Regions from separate parts of the Actinosynnema sp. CS-041913 genome, predicted to be linked through region 1. Evidence: riboswitches for the same ligand, from Rfam matches in the RefSeq annotation. Region 1 holds a riboswitch; each other region holds the start of a gene.
The links. Region 1 has a riboswitch for cobalamin ahead of ACQPZF_RS20405 (peptidase). Riboswitches for the same ligand answer to the same signal wherever they lie in the genome.

Region 1 (4,526 bases):
GCGTGCGTGGGTTCGGGACGTGCCGGAGCAGGGGCAGGCGGCGCGACACCGGGTTGCCCGCCCGCCCCGAACGCCCAGCCCTCGACCGCGCCGGGAGCCGGATCACGGCCCGCCGCACCGACATCGCTGTACACCCACGACCCGCCGGGCCGCGCGTGCCAGTACGACCAGTAGGCGTCGGTGGGGGAGGCGTTGACGCACGGATCGCTCTCCGGCACGTTGTCGATCCGGCAGACGAACCCGGCGAACCGCTGGGCCATCCGGTAGCCGAACCCCGCGCCGCTCAACGCCGCCAGACCGCTGCCCGGGTCACCGGCCGCGCAGCCGGTCCGCACCTCGCCGCCCAACGCGCGGAAGTCCACCACCACCGTCACGCCGGCGCAGTCGGCCGCCGCCGAGGCGGGCGCCGGAGCGCCCGCCACCAGCAGACCGACCGCGATCAGCAGCGCACGCGCCCTCACGGCGCGGTGGCAGGCGCCTGACCCGCGCCGAACGCCCAGCCCTCGACACTGCCCGGCGCGGGGTCGTGGCCGGCCGCGCCGGACGTGCTGTAGGTCCAGGCGCCGCCGGGCTGCGCGTGCCAGTACGACCAGTAGGCCGTCACCGGAGCGCCGTTGCACGGGTCGGGCAGCGCGTTGATCCGGCACACGAAGCCCGGCCGGCGCGGCACGAAGGCATAGCCGAACCCGGCCCCGGTGAGCGCCGCCAGGCCGGTGGCCGGATCACCCGGCGCGCACGCGGTCTGCACGGTCCCGCCCAGCGCGGTGAAGTCGACCACCACCGTGACGCCGCTCGTGCCCGGACACGCCGCCGCCTGCGCGGCGGGGGTGACCGCCACCAGCGCGCCGCCCGTGGCGGCCAGCACGGCCAGCGTCGACAAGAGCCTGCGGATCATCGCTGCTGCTCCTTCACCGTGGCATAGCGCTTGCGCCCCAACGTCATCGCCAGCGCGCCCGCCACCAGCAGGAGCGTGCCGAGCCACAGCGCCGGGCCGACCGGCACGCCGGTGCGGGCCAGTTCGTCGCCGCCCGACCCGGCGAAACCGGCCGGGGTATCAGTGTCCGAAGTGGACGGTTCGGTTGTGGTGGTGGGGGCCGGGCAGTCGAGCACGGGCGCGGCGGGCTTGTCGCCGGCCGACGAGATGTCGGCCAGGCTCACGCCGGTCAGCCCCAGGATCGCCTGCGAGGTGGCGCGGATGGCGTTGCCCGGCTGGAAGTCCCCGGCGTCGTAGTTGATCGCGCCCGTCGCCGCCCCGGCACAGCCCACCTGGAGTTTCGTCAGGTACGCCACGGCCCGGTCGGCGACGTCGTCCCGTCCGCCGACCCGCAACGCCTGCGCGGCGAGCCCGGTGCTGTTGGCGTTGCTCGTCGTGCCCTTGTCGCCCGGCAGGCCGTTGTCCGGGAACCCGCCGTCGGCGAGCTGCCGACCGGCCAGCCAGGCGACGCCGTCCGCCGCGTCGGCGGTGCGGCCCGCGGCCAGCAGCGCCTGCACGGCCATCGCCGTGGCGTCCACCTGGGAAGTGCAGGTGGCCTGCGCGAACTGCAACGGGAACCCGCCGTCCGGGCACGCGCTGCCCGCCAGGAACGTGACGGCGGCCTCGGGCGCGGTGCCGTGCCGCTCCAGCGCCACCACCGCGATGGACTGGCTGAAGTTGTTGGTGAAGTCGCTCGGGTAGGAGGTCTTGTCGGTGAACCGGCCCGACGGGGCCTGCAACGCGGTGAGCCCGGCGATCAGGTCGACGCCGCCGAAGTTCGCGGGGTCCTTGCCCTGCGCGAGCACCGCGAGCGCCAGCTTGGCGTACGCGCCGGCGTACTGCGAGCCTTCCTCGTCGGTGACGTAGGCGTTGATCGTCTCCGGCTTCTCCAGCCACGCCAGCGCCTTCGCGGCGTTGTCCTGGGCGACCCCGGCCGCGTCGAGCGCGAGCAGCGCGTCGATGGTCAACCCCTGGTCGGGGAAGGTGTCCGGGCCGATCACGGTCTCGAACCGCTCGCCGTCGACGAGTTGGCGGGCCAGCCACCCGGCCGCCGCCTCGACCGGCTTCGTCGTGACAGGCCCGGCGTCGGCGGGTTCGGCGAGAGCGGATGCGGGCGCGGAGGTGGCCGGCTCGGCGAGGGCGGCGGGCGCGGCGAGGAATGCGGACAGGGCGACGGCGAGCACGGGGGCGGTCCGTCTCAACGGCATGGTTCGGCCTTTCCGGGCGCAAGGCGAGCGCGGACCCCGGACAGCCGTCACCGACTCCCCCAGGCTCCGACCCGCGTTCCTCGACGGTGTCAGGAGCAGTGCACGCACGGCGGGTGTTCGGGCTCGTCCGATATCGGACCTACCGTTGCGGGTCAGCGCCGGATTCCGACCGGCTTCCCCCGCGTCATGCGCGATTCCCGATCGTCTGTCAACGGGACACGGCCTGTCAATCCGCCTGTGGCGCGATGCCACCCACTCGTACGTACGGTTACCGTCGGTCAGTCGAACCTGGGGAAGAGGGGTGTGGGATGGCGACTCTGGCGTCGGTGCGCGACGGCTTGGTGGCGTGGGTCGCACGGCGTTCGGTGACGCGGTGGGTCATGGGAAGGATCGGTTCGCGGGCGTTGTCGCTGCTCCCGGACCGTGCGCTGGTCCCGCTGAAGCGGGACGGGGTGACGCCGGCCGCGGAACTGGAGCGGATGAGGGGGAGCGGTCCGGTCCACCGGCTGCCGGTGCCGTTCGGGGTGCGGGTGTGGTTGGTCACGGGTCAGCCCGAGGCGAAAAAAGTGCTTTCCGACACAGAGGCGTTCAGTAACGATTACGCCCGATTGGGCGCGGCCATAGGGCGGATCGAGCAGACGCCGGGCGGTCTGGGCTTCGCCGACCCGCCCGACCACACGCGGCTGCGCAAGCTGCTGACGCCGGAGTTCACCATGCGCCGGCTGTCGCGCCTGGTGCCGCGCATCGACGAGATCGTCACCGAACGCCTGGACGCGATGGCGGCGGCGGACGGTCCGGTGGACCTGGTCAAGGAGTTCGCGCTGCCCATCCCGTCGCTGGCCATCTGCGAACTGCTCGGCGTGCCCTACGCGGACCGCGCCCGGTTCCAGGAGTTGGCGGCGGCGCGGTTCGACCTGTTCGGCGGGGCGGCGTCGGCGCTGGGCGCGATCTCCGAGTCGCTGAAGTACATGGAGCAGATCGTCCGACGCGAACGCCGCAACCCCGGCGACGGCCTGATCGGCATGATCATCCGTGAGCACGGCGACGCGGTGAGCGACGAAGAGCTGGCGGGCCTCGCCGACGGCGTGCTGACGGGCGGTTTCGACACCACCGCGAGCATGTTGGCGCTCGGCGCGATCGTGCTGATGAGCGACCCGGCGGCGCGCACGGCGATGCGCGACGACGATCAGGCCGTCGGACCGCTGGTGGAGGAACTGCTCCGGCACCTCAGCGTGGTGCAGGTCGCGTTCCCCCGGTTCGCCAAGCACGACCTGGAGATCGGCGGCACGGAGATCAAGGAAGGCGACGTGGTGGTGGTGTCGTTGAGCGCCGCCAACCGCGAAGGCTTGGCACGCCTGGACTTCGACGCGGCCCGCAAGGTCTCCGCGCACCTGGCGTTCGGGTACGGCGCACACCGCTGCGTGGGCGCAGAACTGGCCCGGATGGAGCTGCGCGCGGCCTACCCGGCCCTGCTGCGGCGGTTCCCGAACCTGCGATTCGCCGACGACGAGCCGACTTTCCGCACCGCGTCGATCGTGCACGGGGTGGACCGGCTGATGGTCCACGTCCGCTGACGACCGTGCACCCTGCACGACCGTGCAGGGTGCACCGTGGGTTCGCGGTAGGACGGTCGTTCGCGTTATCCCTGCGCCGCAACGACTTCGCTCATACCGGACGCGGCGGCCGGCGCACCCGCGGCCAACCGCGTGATGCGCTCCGCGGCATCCTCGGCGGCGTCCATCGCCTGGGCCGCCGCGTCGGCCGCGGCCTGGGCGGTGTCGGCCGCCCCGACCGCCGCGCCGGCCTCCTGCCGCAACCGCTCCGCCAACTCGGAGTCCCCGCCCCGTTCGGCGATCGCGGCCCGCTCCCGCGCGAGCACCGCCGCGCGCCGCGCCTGCGCCCCGGCGTCGTAGGCGGCGTCGGCCACCTTGTCCGCCGCGTCGATCAGCTCCATGTCGCCCAGCACCGCCGCGATGTCCCGGCGCAGCGCGAGCGCGTGCGAGTCGCGCAGGGTGATCTCCACCCGGCTGCCGATCGACAGGAACACGGTCCGCCCGACACCGCTCCGCAACCGCACCTCCACGTCGGCGTCCGGGTGCAGGGCCATGCTCGCGACGATGTCGTCCGTCCCCCAGCTCACGAGGCCACCCCCGCGCGGCTTCCACTGTTCGGCACTGTGTCCGTCCTTCCTGTGTCGTCACCGGGCGGCTCGGGACAGCGACCGGCGCGCCGCGTGCCCGGCGCAACGCCACTGTGGGAGGATTCCCGTTGACATCTGAGGTGCTTTCCGGGAGAACAGTCACATGTTCCCGGAAACCCGGCAACTTGTGTCACCTGGACGGAGT
Region 2 (4,526 bases), 550 kb from region 1:
CGCCGAGGTCGGCATCACGCCGACGGAGGAGGAGACGGCGGACGGCGCGGCGTGGATCATGCGGCGCACCGAGGAGGTGTTCCGGGAGGGCCTGCCGTGGCGTCCGGGGGCGCGGGAGGCGCTGCGGGCGGTCCGGTCGTCCGGCGTGCCGATGGCGCTCGTGACGTCGACGGAGCGGGGGCTGACCGAGGTCGCCCTCGACACCATCGGCCGCGACCTGTTCGACGTGACCGTATGTGGGGACGAGGTGGAGGGCCGCAACAAGCCGCTGCCCGACCCGTACTTGAAGGCGGCCCGGCTGCTGGGCGTGGAGGCCGGGGCGTGCGTGGCGATCGAGGACTCGCCGACCGGCGTCGCGTCGGCCGTGGCGGCGGGCTGCACGGTCCTCGTCGTGCCGTGTGATGTGCCGGTGTCGGCGGGGGAGCGCCGGATCTTCCGCGAGTCGCTGGTCGGGGTGGACCTCGACGTGCTCGCCGCGCTGCGTGGCGAGAGCTGATCTTGAGCCCGCACGTCCGAACCGTCTCTTGAGCCGGCACGTCCGGGGTTGTCCTGGTCGGGTGCGGACCCGGCCAGGACGACCCCTATGTCGGCGGTCCGGCAACCTGCGCCGTGACCTTTCTGGTTGGTGGCGGATCGTCGGTCAGGCGGGTGGTCGGTCAGGCGATCGTCGGTCAGGCGATCGTCGGTCAGGCGGCGGTCGGTCAGGCGGGTTGTCGGTCAGGCGGTGAGCGCCTGGGTTTTGCTCCGCACGGCCGGGTCGATCAGCAGGCCGAACGCGACGCCCAGACCGAGCCACAGCGTGGCCGTCTCGGCGAGCGAAGCCAGCCGGAAGTCCCACAGGACGTCGCTAGGCATGTCCGCCGGAATCGCGTCCGGCGGCGCCGGGAACGCCAGCAGGATCACCGCGAACCCGGCGACCACGGCCAGCGCGACCGCGGTGAACCGCACCGGCCGGCTGAGATGTCCCAGCCGGGACGCGAGGTAGCCCGCGCCGAACACCAGGAGCAGACCCGCCGCGATGACGCCCAGGTAGAGCACCGTCCGGTAGCCCACCGTGTTCGGGTCGCCCACCGCCGGCGGGTTCGCCGGGTACTTGATCGCGGGCAGCAGCGCCGCCGCCCCGAACACCGCCGCGGCCAGCGACACGCTCCGGCTGAACGGCGTCCGGTCGGTGAACCAGCGCCGTGAACCGGCGTAGGCGGTGGCGAACAACGCGCCGACCGCCAAGCCGACGATCACCGCCGCGAGCACACCGCCGACCAACTGCGTGCCCCGACCGAACAGTTCGCCGTGGTCGTGCCCGCCGGTCGGGGCCGGCTCGGCGGCGGCCCGCGCCTCCTCGACGGCCAACGCGGCCCGGATCGGCACTTCGACCACGAAGAGACCGACCAGGCCCGCGAGCAGCCCGGCGATGCCCCCCGCGCCGATCCCGCGCAGCAGCACGCTCCGATAGCTGGTCATGGCCGGCCCTAGTGGCACGGGACGCCGAGCGCGTGCCGCCCGTCGTGGAAGAACTCGTGCAGAGACTCGGCGGCGTGGCCGAGCGCGACGCCGTTCTCCTGGAGGACCAGCCAGGTGACCATCAGCGCGACCAGCGCGACAGCGTAGGCCCACCTGGGAATGGGAATGGAAAGGGAGTGCGCGGGGCTCGTCATGACGGCCTCCTCCATACCTCGTGGAAGGTCAACAACAACTCATGCCGCAGCCGGTCTCCTGACTCCCGGATCGACACCGTCCCCGCGTCTTCCCAGCCGCAGTGTGCGACCAGTGACGTTCTCGGCGGGTTGGCTCCCCGGTCACAGTGGCGAGGACCGCGCCGGATTCCCACCGGCTTCCCGTCCACTGCGGCGGTCGAACCGTAGATGGCCACGACACCCCGGCACAACCGACCAGACGAGTTGTCATCCACCCCACCCGACCACACCCCGCTCCGCGCCCGCCCGATATCCGGCCTGTCGCTTTGTGGCCGCCTGCAGCTCAGGTCGTTGCCGTTGACGACTCAGGCCACTTCGGCGGTCACCTCGGCGGCAGCGGGCAGTCGCCGCAGGTCCCGCCGCCGTCGAGTCGGTAGTACAGGCAGCAGCTCCGCCGGCGGAACACCACCTCGTCGGGGAACGGGAGGAAATCCCCGGAGTCCCGGAAGGGCGGGTCGCCGAGCAGCCGCCCGCCCAACACGAGGCAGTCCTCCGCCGACGCGACGCCACTGCGGCTGACGGTGCGCAACGCCCCGGCGATCGAGGACGCCGCGTTGCCCCACAGCAGGCCTCGCGCCACCGGGACGACCTCGCGGATCGCCTCCACCACCGGCTCCAGCGACTCGGCGATGCCGACGCCGGCGACCGGTTCCTCGATGCGCACCCGCAGCCCGTCCGGCCCGTAGTGCCACCACAGGTTGCCGGGCCGGATGTCCGGCGCAACCCCGCCCACGGCATGGGCGGCGACCGTCGGGCAGAGCAAGCGGGCCGTGTAGCTGAGGAAGAACAAGGACGCCGCCACCCGGGGCTCCCCGGTCCGGTACCGCTCGGCGATCGCCCGGAGCGTGTCGGGCAATGCCGACCCGTCTAGCAGAGCGCCGCCGGACTGCCACTCACCCCCGGACTGCCCTTCGCCGCCGGACTGTCCTTCGCCCCCGGACTGCCCATCACCCTCGGATCGCCATTGGCTCCCGACTGTTCCGGCCTCGGGCCGGCCGACATCGAGGGCGAAGAAGGGGCTGAGGCCACGAATCTGGCGCAAGGTGGACAGCACGCGGACGTAGTCGGACACGTGGCTAGTCTGCCGCCGTGGACGCACTGGGCTTGGGACTGACCCTCGGCTTGGCGGCGAGCATCAGCCCCGGCCCGCTGTTGGTGCTGGTGGTGACGTCGGCGCTGCGCTCGGGATGGCGCGCCGGAACGCTCGCCGCCTGCGCACCGCTGCTGTCCGATGCCGTGGTGGTCGCGGTGGCCTTGCTGCTGCTGGACCGGCTGCCGGCGAGCGTGCTCGGGGTGCTTGGTGTCGTCGGTGCGGTGTTCGTGGTGTGGAGCGGAGTCCAGACCATCCGTGAAGCACACGCCGCCTCGCTGGGTGGGGCGACAGGCGACGGCTCAGGTGCGGGCAGTGGCAGTGGCAGTGGCGGTTCGGGTGTTGGCGGTGCACGTGTGGGTTCGGGGTTGGGGCCGGAGGACGCCCTTGCCCTGCGGCGTGCGGTGGTGGTGAATCTGCTCAGCCCGCATCCCTGGGTCGCGTGGGCGACCGCCCTGGGACCGCTGACCATCGCCACCTGGCGTGGGTCGGCGGGCGCCGGAGTGGCGTTGTTGGTCGGCTTCTACGTGACGTTGGTCGGCGGCAAGATCGTCATCGCCCTCCTCGTCGCCCGTGGCCGCCGGCGTCTTGGTGACACCGGGTACCGCCGTGCGTTGACCTGCGCCGGAGTGTTGTTGGTGCTGGCGGGCGTGGCGTTGGGCATCGAGTTCGCCGGTTACGGCAGGTAGAACGTCATCAGGTCGCCTCGCACCGGTGGGAAGAGCGTGTGCATCAGGTCCGCGTTCGGGCCTGGGTAGACGTCCGGGAACCCGGCGGTCAGGCCGCGCAGCCCCTGCGGACCGAACAGCAGGGACGCCAGCAGGTCCGGCGCGACCCCGGCTCCACCCGCCGCGCCGGGCGCCTGCATCGTGCCGCCGGCGACGACCGGCCCGACCTCGCCGGCCCGGTAGGGCAGCCGGACGTGTGACCGGTAGAAGGACACGACCGCCTCGCCCTCCGCGTCGGCGAAGGGCGACTCGGCCAGCCGCCGCCCGAACACCGGGCGCAGGTGCTCCAGCAACGCCAGCGGATCGTTGATCCGCACGTAGTACGAGTTCGCGTCCTCCGGCGGCGGACCGAGGAACGGCTCCAGCGCGTCTCCCGCCACGGTGCCCGGACGCTCGTTCGCCGTCGTCGCCCCGGTGTGCGCGAGCAACGCGTGCGCGGCGGCGGCGTCCACCGCCGCTACCTCGCACAGCCGCACACCCTCGTCCGGCGGCGTCGACCGACCGGTGCCGACCGGCAGGCCGTCCCGCTCGACCAGCCACTGCGTGCTGCCGTCGCGGGCGATCAGCCAGCGCCACAACGGGGTCGAGTGCGGCATCCACAAATCCGCCCGAGCCTGCTCGGCGTGCTGGAGGCGGGCCAACGCCGGGATGTCGTCCAGGGTGGCCTCTCGCACGGTGGCTTCCCGCACGGTGGCTTCCCGCACGGCGGCCTCGCGCACCGTCGCCTCCCGGACCGTGTCGGGGCTGGTCGGCGGGGTGCCGACCACCGGTCGCACCGGTGCGACCGGGATCGCGTAGGTGTAGCCGAACAGCCGGTAGAAGTACGGGATGCCCAGCATCACGTTCACCAACTGCCCGCGTGCGGCGGACCGCTCGTGCGCCCAGTCCATCAGCGCCCGGACCAGACCACGACCCTCGTAGTTGCGGTCGGTGGCGACCAGCTCGACCTGGCCGGCGGGGATCTCGACGCCGTTCAGGACCAGCGTCTCGTCCAGCAGGGTCGCGGTGGAGACC
Region 3 (4,526 bases), 1.3 Mb from region 1:
AAAACGACCACATCATCGGAAGCCCCAAGCGTTGCCGGGGGACCGGTCTCAACGGGACGCGCCGCCCGCAGCGCAACCCGCCCAGGGTGTCAAGTCGCGTTCTGCTCCTGGGTACGCGAGTCGATCGGCTGGGCGGGTTGCTTTGCGGGCGGCGTGTTGCGCTGACACCGGTCCCCCGGCAGCCTTTAGGGCTTCCGATGATGTGGTCCCGTTGCATGCTGTCCCCGGCTTGAGCCCAGACCTGCGTAGGTTCTGGTCGCCTTGCGTCGTGGTTCCTCTTCTGCCGTCAAGCTGCGTAAAGCAAAGATTCAAGAGCTTGTTCGCTTGAGGCTGCAAGGTGGGCTCGGCCCGGAGGTGGGTCAGGCCGACAGGCCCAGTGCCGCGCAGGCGGCAGCCACGCCGGCGGCGCGCAGGTCTTCGTGCGGTGCGTTCGGGAAGATCAGCACGCAGTCGGCCAGACCGCCCAAGGCGACGGTCGCCTTCGCCGCGTCGGCGAGTGAGGGGTCCGGCCCTACCAGCAGCGCGCCCAGCCGCTCCCTCCACTCGAACAGCCGGTCGATGAGACCCAGTTCGCTCAGCGAGGTCAGTTCGTAGACGATCAGCGCCACTACCTCGCGGTGCCGGTGGTGCAGGTCGAAGTAGCCCTCCAGCAGGGCGCGGGGCGCCGGCTCGGTGCGCTCGGCTTCGGTCACGAACCTGTCGCCGTCGTCGAACAGCGGCAGCACGATGCTGCGCACCAGGTCCTCACGGGACGAGAAGTGGTAGTACAGCGCCGGTTTGGTGATGCCGAGGCGGTCCGCGATCTCTTGCAGGCTGGTGCTCCGGATCCCCTGCTTGAGGAACAGCTCGCGCGCGACGGCCTGCGCGCGGGCCTTGGTGTCGGACTTGGCCTTGGACATTCCCCCAGCTTAACGACTTAACGGTCGGTAAGGCTTGCATGACTCCGACCCGTGCACTTACCATCCGGTAAGTAAGGAGGTAGTGACATGAAGATCCTGATCTCCGGCGCGAGCATCGCCGGACCGGTGACGGCCTACTGGCTTGCCCGGAACGGCTTCGAGGTGACCGTGGTGGAACGGTCGCCGGCACTGCGCAAGACCGGCGGTCACGCTGTCGACCTGTTCCGGCCCGCGATGGACATCGCCGAACGGATGGGCGTGCTGCCTGCTCTGCTGGACCGCAAGACCGGCACCGATCGGATGACGATCCACAGCCCCGGCGCGCGGCCGGTCGAGGTGGACCTGCGCCGGGTGTACAGCGCGGTGTCCGACCGGCACGTCGAGATCATGCGGGACGACCTGAGCGAGGTCTTCCACGACGCCACGCGCGGTGACGTGGAGTACGTGTTCGGCGACTCGATCACGTCCGTCTCGGCCGACGGCGAGGTGACGTTCGAGCGGGGCGCGCCCCGCCGGTTCGACGTGGTGATCGGGGCGGACGGACTGCACTCCAACGTGCGGCGACTGGTGTTCGGCGACGTGCGCGAGGATTTCATCGGGGCGTACCTGGCGGTGCAGTCGGTGCCCGACGGTCTCGGTCGCGCCGACTACACCACCGCGTACATCGAGCCCGGCCGGATCGCCGCCATCTACAGCGCGCGCGACCTGCCCGACGCACGGGCGGTGTTCCTGTTCCACAGCGGGAAACTGGACTACCACTACCGGGACGCGGTGCGGCAGAAGGAGTTGCTGCGCTCGGCGTTCACCGGGATGGCGGAGGCCGAGAGCTGGCTGGACCACGACGGGACGTTCTACTTCGACTCGATCACCCAACTGCGCATGGACACCTGGTCACGTGGCCGCGTGACACTGGTCGGCGACGCGGGCCACTGCCCCGGCCCGGCGGTCGGCGGCAGCACCAGCCTCGCCGTCGTCGGCGCGTACGTCCTGGCGGGCGAACTCGCGGCGGCCAACGGTGACCACGAGCGTGCTTTCGCCGCGTACGAGGCGGAGATGGGCGACTACGTCCGCCGCAGCCGGGTGGTCGCGCTGGCCGCCGCGAAGCGCATCGTGCCCAGCACCCCGCGGGACGTGTGGCTGCTGCGCAACGGGGCCAGGCTGGTGAGCCACCTGCCCATGCCGCTCGGCCGGGCGCTGGCCAAGCTCAACCGCAACGGCATCCGCCTGCACGAGGCCGTTCGGACCAAAGACTACGCCTCGACCACCCGTGCCGTGGCCGTGCCGCCCGACCCGTCCAGGTGATTCCCGCATCGTGAACCCGGTTCCCACGATCCGCTACGCTCGGGGGGCTGGTGGTCCGCCCCGTCGCGACGGGGCGGGGCAAGAGGGAACCCGGTGCGAGTCCGGGACTGCCCCGCAGCGGTGAGTGGGAACGAAAGCCGTAGTCACAAGCACTGGAAGCCTCCGGGAAGCCACGGCCGGTAGGAACGCGCAGGACGCCCACGAGTCCGAAGACCTGCCATCGGCCCGCGCACCGCCCGGTGCGCGGTGGTCCGAGGCCTCTCGGGTGGGCTGGGCGGACACGGCCACCGTGCCGTCCGCGAAGCGTGCCCGGACTCCGGCCCGGACCTCCCGCACGCTCGCGAGGAGAGAGCTTGTGACCACCATCGGCGCCACCGTCCTCGGCTATCCCCGGATCGGTCCGCGCAGGGAGCTGAAGCGCGCCGTCGAGCAGTACTGGTCGGGTCGCGTCGACGCGCCCGCGTTGCACGCGATCGGCGCGGAACTGCGCGCCGCGACCTGGTTGGACCTGCGGGACGCCGGGCTGGACACCGTGCCCGGCAACACGTTCTCGTACTATGACCACGTCCTGGACACGGCCGTGTTGTTCGACGCAGTGCCGCAGCGGTTCCGCGCGCTCGGCCTGTCCGAAGTGGACACTTATTTCGCCATGGCGCGAGGCCACGACGACGCTCCGCCGCTGGAGCTGACCAAGTGGTTCGACACCAACTACCACTACCTGGTGCCCGAGCTGGGTCCGGACACGGTATTCCGGCTCGTCGGCGACAAGCCGCTCGCCGAGTACCGCGAGGCACGGGCACTGGGCGTGACCACGCGGCCGGTGCTGCTCGGACCGGTGACGTTCCTCCTGCTGGCCAAGGGCGACCGTCGGCTCGACCTGCTGGACCGACTGCTGGACTGCTACGCCGAACTGCTGTGGACGCTGGCCGCCGAGGGCGTCGAGTGGGTGCAGTTGGACGAGCCCGCGTTCGTCGCGGACCGGTCGCCGGGCGACCTGGACGCGTTGCGCCGCGCCTACGCACGCCTGGGAGTCCTCGCCGACCGGCCGAAGCTGCTGGTCACCGGCTGCTACGGCGATCTGGGGCCGGCCTTGGACGTGCTCGCGTCGTCCCCGGTGGAGGCCATCGCGCTGGACCTGGTCGCGGGTCCGGTGCCGGCGCTGCACTCGTTGCGGGACAAGACCGTCGTGGCCGGTGTGGTGGACGGGCGCAACGTCTGGCGGACCGACGTCCCGTCGGCCGTGGCGAAGGCGGCGACCCTGTTGGGCACGGCCGGCGAGGTGGCCGTGTCGACGTCGTCCACGCTGCTGCACGTGCCGTACGACCTGGACGCGGAGACCGCCCTCGAACCGGCGGTGCGGGACCGGTTGGCGTTCGCCCGGCAGAAGGTGCGCGAGGTCGTGCGGATCGCGGAGGCGCTGCGCGGCTCGGCCGACGCGGGCCGCGCGCCTGCCGCCACACCGCGCCGGGACGACCACGTGCGGGCGCGGATCGCGTCGCTGCGGCCGGAACACGGGGTGCGCGCGCCCTACGCCGAACGGGCCGCCGCGCAGCAGGCGCGACTGGGTCTGCCGCCGCTGGCCACGACGACCATCGGCTCGTTCCCGCAGACGTCCGCGATCCGCACGGCGCGGGCCGACCTGCGGGCGGGGCGGCTGGACCAGGCCGGGTACGTGGCGCGGATGCGGGCGGAGATCGGGCGGGTCATCGCGTTGCAGGAGGACATCGGCCTGGACGTGCTGGTGCACGGCGAGCCCGAGCGCAACGACATGGTGCAGTACTTCGCCGAGCACCTGGAAGGGTTCGCCACCACCGAGCACGGCTGGGTGCAGTCCTACGGCTCGCGCTGCGTGCGCCCGCCGATCCTGCACGGCGACGTGTCGCGGCCCGCGCCGATCACCGTGCCGTGGAGCGTCTACGCGCAGTCCCTCACCGACCGCCCGGTCAAGGGGATGCTCACCGGGCCGGTGACCATCCTGGCGTGGTCGTTCGTGCGCGACGACCAGCCGTTGGCGGAGACCGCGGCCCAGGTGGCGCTGGCGCTGCGCGACGAGATCCGCGACCTGGAGGCCGCCGGCGTCCGGATCGTGCAGGTGGACGAGCCCGCGCTGCGCGAGCTGCTGCCGCTGCGGAGGTCCGGGCACGCCGCCTACCTGGAGTGGTCGGTCGGGGCGTTCCGGCTGGCCACGGCGGGCGCGTCGCCGGCCACCCAGATCCACACGCACCTGTGCTACTCGGAGTTCGGCGAGGTGATCGACGCGATCGACGGGCTGGACGCGGACGTGACCACGATCGAGGCCGCGCGGTCGAAGATGGAGATCCTGGA
Region 4 (4,526 bases), 3.1 Mb from region 1:
GCCGACTGCGTGCCGCAGAAGTTCGCCAGCTCGTACTCCAGCTCGGTGTGCAGCTCGGTGGAGCCGGTGACCAGCCGCGATCCGGTCGACCCCGCGCCCCAGCGCATCGAGGCGGCAGCCGCCGCGCCCGTCACCCGCTTGTCGCGGGCCAGGCCGAGGTAGTCATTGGACGCGAGGTCGAGGTCGGTGGAGTCGGGCGGACGGGGCCGGACCCGGCGGGCGAGACCGGCCTTGGCACGGGCCTCCGCCCGGGTGTCGATCCAGTCGAACACCGACTCCGGTCCGCCGGTCGCCTCCGGCCCTGTGCTGACACTCACGCCGGCAGTGTCGCATCCGGCCGCTACCGTCCCCGCGTGGACCTCTTCCAGGCAGGACCCGACGAGCTGCGCTCGCTGCGCGTGAACGCACCGGTCCACCTGGACGAGAACACCGGGTTGTGGCTGGTCAGCCGCTACGAGGACGTGCGGGCGATCCTCGCCGACCCGAATCGCTTCCACCCGGACAACGCGCTGACCGCCGTGACCGCGATCCCCCGCCCGGTGCTGCGCGTCCTGGCCCGCGCGGGCTTCTCCCTGCCGCCGACCCTGGCGAACAACGGCACCGACACCCACGCCGAGCTGCGGAGACTGGTCGCGGCCTTCCTCACCCCGGCCCGGGTGCAGGCCATGCGCCCCCGCATCGCCGACCTGGCGCGGGAACGACTCGCCGGATTGACGGGTCCGATCGCCGACCTGCACCCGGTCCTCGCCCGGGACCTGCCGGCGATCGTGCTGATGGAGGTCATGGGCATCGACGACGTGGACATCCCGAAGCTCAAGGCGTGGAGCACGGCGTCCCTGGAGCTGTTCTGGGGCAACCCGTCGCTGGACCGCCAGCACGAGCTGGCGAAGCCGACCGCCGAATTCCACCAGTGGCTGACCCGCCGGATCAGGACGGCGCGGGGCGACGACCTGTTCGGCGCACTGCGGGACGTGCCCATCCGCGAGGCGGCCGGACTGTGCTACTTCCTGCTCATCGCGGGCCAGGAGACGACCACCCAGCTCCTGTGCGCGATGTTCGACGCCGTCCTGCGCCACGGAGGTCTGTGGTCCAGGCTGGGCGAGCCGGGCATGCCGGCACGAGTCGTGGAGGAAGTGCTGCGCCGCGACCCGCCGGTCAACACGTGGCGGCGGATCGCGGCCGAGCCGACGACGATCTCCGGCGTGGCCGTCCCGGCGGGCGCGCACCTTCTGCTGATGCTGGCCGGCACCGGCTCGGACCCGGAGGTGTTCGCGGACCCGGAACGGCTGTGCCCGGCCCGACCGAACGCCCGCAAACATTTGGCGTTCGGCTACGGCCGGCACTTCTGCCTGGGCGCCGGTCTCGCCCGCCTGGAGGCGGAAGTGGTGCTGCGGGAGACCGTCGAACGCTTCCCGAACCTCAGCCTGGCCTCACCCGAACCGCCACCGATGCTGGGCCTGCTCTCCTTCCGCGCCCCGCTGAGCGTGCGGGTACGCCTGGGTGAGCCGGCCCACCCCGCCCCGGAGCCGGCGTCCGGCCCGAGCACCGGGCACGACGGCGACCCAGCCCTCACCGCGTCCGCCTCGCGGGGCTGATCTCGCAGGTCAGTTCCGGTGTGGACGCCGAATGCCCGGCCCACCACCGCACGCCGGAGTGATCCACCACCGGTCGACCGCACGGCCTGCCGGGGTCGGGGTTCGGGCAGGTGTGACCGTCCTCGCTCGCGGAGTCCTCGCCGGGGACTTGGAGCCCGTCGGCCGAGGTGCGACGATGCCTGGGCTGTAGGGGTGCGCGAGGAAGCCGGTGCGAATCCGGCACGGTCCCGCCACTGTGACCGGGCGTGTGGATCCGGGAGTCAGGAACTCGGCCCCCGAACTCACCGGACCGGACCCGGGCGTGGACACCCGAGGAAGGACACCGCCGCATGGGCGCGCGTTTCCCCTTTTCCGCTGTCGTCGGACATGACGACCTCCGCATGGCGTTGCTGCTGAATGCCGTTCACCCCGGTATCGGCGGGGTCCTGGTCCGAGGGGAGAAGGGGACCGCGAAGTCGACCGTGGTCCGCGCCCTGGCCGCCCTGCTGCCCTCGCTGGAGGTCGTGTCGGGCTGCCGCTTCGGCTGCGACCCCGCCGCCGTGGACGCCGACTGCCCGGACGGCCCGCACGACACCACCGCGCACGACACCACCGCGCACGACACCACCGCGCACGACACCACCGCGCACGACACCGCCTCGTCGGACGGCCCGCACGGGGTCGCCGCGCACCGCACCGCCTCGTCGGACGGCCCGCACCGCACCGCCGCGCACGACACCGCCCCGCACGACACCGCCCCGCACGACACGGCCTCCCCGGACGGCCCGCACGCGACCGCGCTGTCGGAACGGCGCGCCGCCCGGCTGGTCGAGTTGCCGGTCGGCGCGACCGAGGACCGGCTGATCGGCTCGCTGGACCTGGAGCGCGCGCTGACCGAGGGCGTCCGGGCGTACCAGCCCGGCCTGCTGGCCGCCGCGCACCGGGGCGTGCTCTACGTGGACGAGGTCAACCTCCTGCACGACCACCTGGTGGACCTGCTCCTCGACGCCGCCGCGATGGGCCGCGCGCACGTCGAGCGCGAGGGCGTATCCGTGTCGCACGCCGCGTCGTTCCTCCTGGTGGGCACGATGAACCCGGAGGAGGGCGAGTTGCGGCCACAGCTACTGGACCGCTTCGGCCTCACCGTCTCGGTGCGGGCGGCCCGCGACGTGGCGACCCGCGCGGAGGTCATCCGGCGGCGGCTCGCGTACGAGGCCGATCCCGTCGGGTTCGCCGCGCGCTGGGCCGACGAGGACGCCTCGCTGGCCTCCCGGATCGTCACCGCGCGCTCGCACCTGCCGAACGTGGTGCTGCCGGACGCCGAGGTGCGCCGGATCGCCGGGATCTGCGCGGCGTTCGAGGTCGACGGGATGCGGGCGGACCTGGTGGTCGCCCGCGCCGCCGCCGCGCACGCCGCGTGGCGCGGGGTGGGCGAGGTGGCGGAGGAGGACGTGGAGGCCGCCGTCCGGCTGGCCCTGCCGCACCGCAAGCGCCGCGACCCGTTCGACGAGCCCGGCCTGGAGGAGGAGCAGCTCGAAGACGCCATGCGCCAGGGCGCGGAACACGCCGAGGAGCCCTCCGGTCCGGACGACGACCCCGATGGGCCGGATGACGGCGGCGGCCTGCCCCAGGACGCGCCCGAGTCCACTTCGGACGGACAGTCCCCGGACGGTCGACAGCCATCGGACGGACAGCAGGGCTCTTCCGCCGAGCGCACCCACGCCCCCGCGCCTTCGTTCAAGACCCGGCTGCTCCAGGTGCCCGGTGTCGGCGAAGGCGCGCCGGGCAAGCGCTCCCGCGCCCGTGCCCGCACCGGGCGAGTGGTCCGATCGTCCACTGTGGACGGTTCCGGGCTGCACCTCGTCGGCACGCTCGGCGCCGCCGCGCCGTTCCAGGCCGCCCGGGGCCGCAGCGGTCCGGGACTGGTGTTGCGCGGCACGGACCTGCGGCTCTCGGTCCGCGAGGGCAAGGAGAGCAACCTGGTGCTGTTCGTGGTCGACGCGTCCGGCTCGATGGCCGCGCGGCAGCGCATGTCGGCGGTCACCGGCGCGGTGATCTCGCTGCTGCGCGACGCCTACCAGCGCCGGGACAAGGTCGGCGTGATCACGTTCCGGGGCGCCGGGGCCGAGACCGCCCTCCCGCCGACGAACTCCGTGGACGCGGCGGCGGCCCGACTGCGCCAACTGCGCACGGGCGGGCGCACCCCGCTGGCCGACGGTCTGCTGCGCGCCCGCCGGGTGCTGGACGTGGAACGGGTCCGCGACCCGCGCCGCCGCCCGCTGCTGGTGCTGCTCACCGACGGCCGTGCCACCGCCACCGGCACGGGCGGCGACCCGATGCGGGACGCCCTGCGCGCCGCCGGGCTGCTGGCCGCCGACGAGGTGGCGTCGGTGGTCGTGGACTGCGAGTCCGGCCACGTGCGCCTCGGTCTGGCCGGGCGCGTCGCCGAGGCGCTGGACGCCGTGTGCCTGCGCCTGGAAGAACTGTCCGCCGACCGGGTTGCGGGCGTCGTGCGCGCCGCACGAGCCGCGTAGGAGCCACCGATGCCTCAAGGACAACCGTCCGTCGTCCCCGTCGACGGGCTTACCACCAAACAGCGGCGCAACCGGCCGCTCACCCTCCTCCACACGGGGGAGATGAAGGGCAAATCCACCGCCGCGTTCGGTCTGGCGCTGCGCGGGTGGAACCAGGGCTGGTCCATCGGCGTCTTCCAGTTCGTGAAGTCAGCCAAGTGGAAGGTCGGCGAGGAGTCGGCCTTCCGCGCGCTGGGCAAGCTGCACGAGCAGACCGGCGAGGGCGGGCCCGTCGAGTGGCACAAGATGGGCGAAGGCTGGTCGTGGTCCCGCAAGCAGGGCACCGAGGACGACCACGCCGCCGCCGCGCTCGAAGGCTGGCGCGAGATCGCCCGCCGGCTGGCCGAGGAGAAGCACGGCCTGTACGTGCTGGACGAGT

Region 2: another riboswitch for cobalamin. It lies ahead of ACQPZF_RS18320 (CbtB domain-containing protein); the one in region 1 lies ahead of ACQPZF_RS20405 (peptidase).
Region 3: another riboswitch for cobalamin. It lies ahead of metE (5-methyltetrahydropteroyltriglutamate--homocysteine S-methyltransferase); the one in region 1 lies ahead of ACQPZF_RS20405 (peptidase).
Region 4: another riboswitch for cobalamin. It lies ahead of ACQPZF_RS33615 (magnesium chelatase subunit D family protein); the one in region 1 lies ahead of ACQPZF_RS20405 (peptidase).

Annotation. Positions count from the first base shown of each region.
Region 1 is NZ_CP192037.1:4,393,023-4,397,548, forward strand. Features, by position in the region: gene ACQPZF_RS20395 (hypothetical protein) at 1-461, opposite strand, end outside; gene ACQPZF_RS20400 (hypothetical protein) at 458-895, opposite strand; gene ACQPZF_RS20405 (peptidase) at 892-2,181, opposite strand; cobalamin riboswitch at 2,273-2,402, opposite strand; gene ACQPZF_RS20410 (cytochrome P450) at 2,490-3,755, shown strand; gene ACQPZF_RS20415 (hypothetical protein) at 3,821-4,321, opposite strand.
Region 2 is NZ_CP192037.1:3,844,372-3,848,897, forward strand. Features, by position in the region: gene ACQPZF_RS18310 (HAD family hydrolase) at 1-496, shown strand, start outside; gene ACQPZF_RS18315 (CbtA family protein) at 718-1,461, opposite strand; gene ACQPZF_RS18320 (CbtB domain-containing protein) at 1,470-1,655, opposite strand; cobalamin riboswitch at 1,687-1,862, opposite strand; gene ACQPZF_RS18325 ((2Fe-2S)-binding protein) at 2,017-2,766, opposite strand; gene ACQPZF_RS18330 (LysE family transporter) at 2,784-3,473, shown strand; gene ACQPZF_RS18335 (GNAT family N-acetyltransferase) at 3,461-4,526, opposite strand, start outside.
Region 3 is NZ_CP192037.1:3,112,067-3,116,592, reverse strand. Features, by position in the region: gene ACQPZF_RS15030 (TetR/AcrR family transcriptional regulator) at 360-899, opposite strand; gene ACQPZF_RS15025 (FAD-dependent monooxygenase) at 987-2,201, shown strand; cobalamin riboswitch at 2,236-2,437, shown strand; gene metE (5-methyltetrahydropteroyltriglutamate--homocysteine S-methyltransferase) at 2,557-4,526, shown strand, end outside.
Region 4 is NZ_CP192037.1:7,485,270-7,489,795, reverse strand. Features, by position in the region: gene ACQPZF_RS33625 (8-amino-7-oxononanoate synthase) at 1-317, opposite strand, end outside; gene ACQPZF_RS33620 (cytochrome P450) at 354-1,595, shown strand; cobalamin riboswitch at 1,761-1,885, shown strand; gene ACQPZF_RS33615 (magnesium chelatase subunit D family protein) at 1,925-4,108, shown strand; gene cobO (cob(I)yrinic acid a,c-diamide adenosyltransferase) at 4,118-4,526, shown strand, end outside.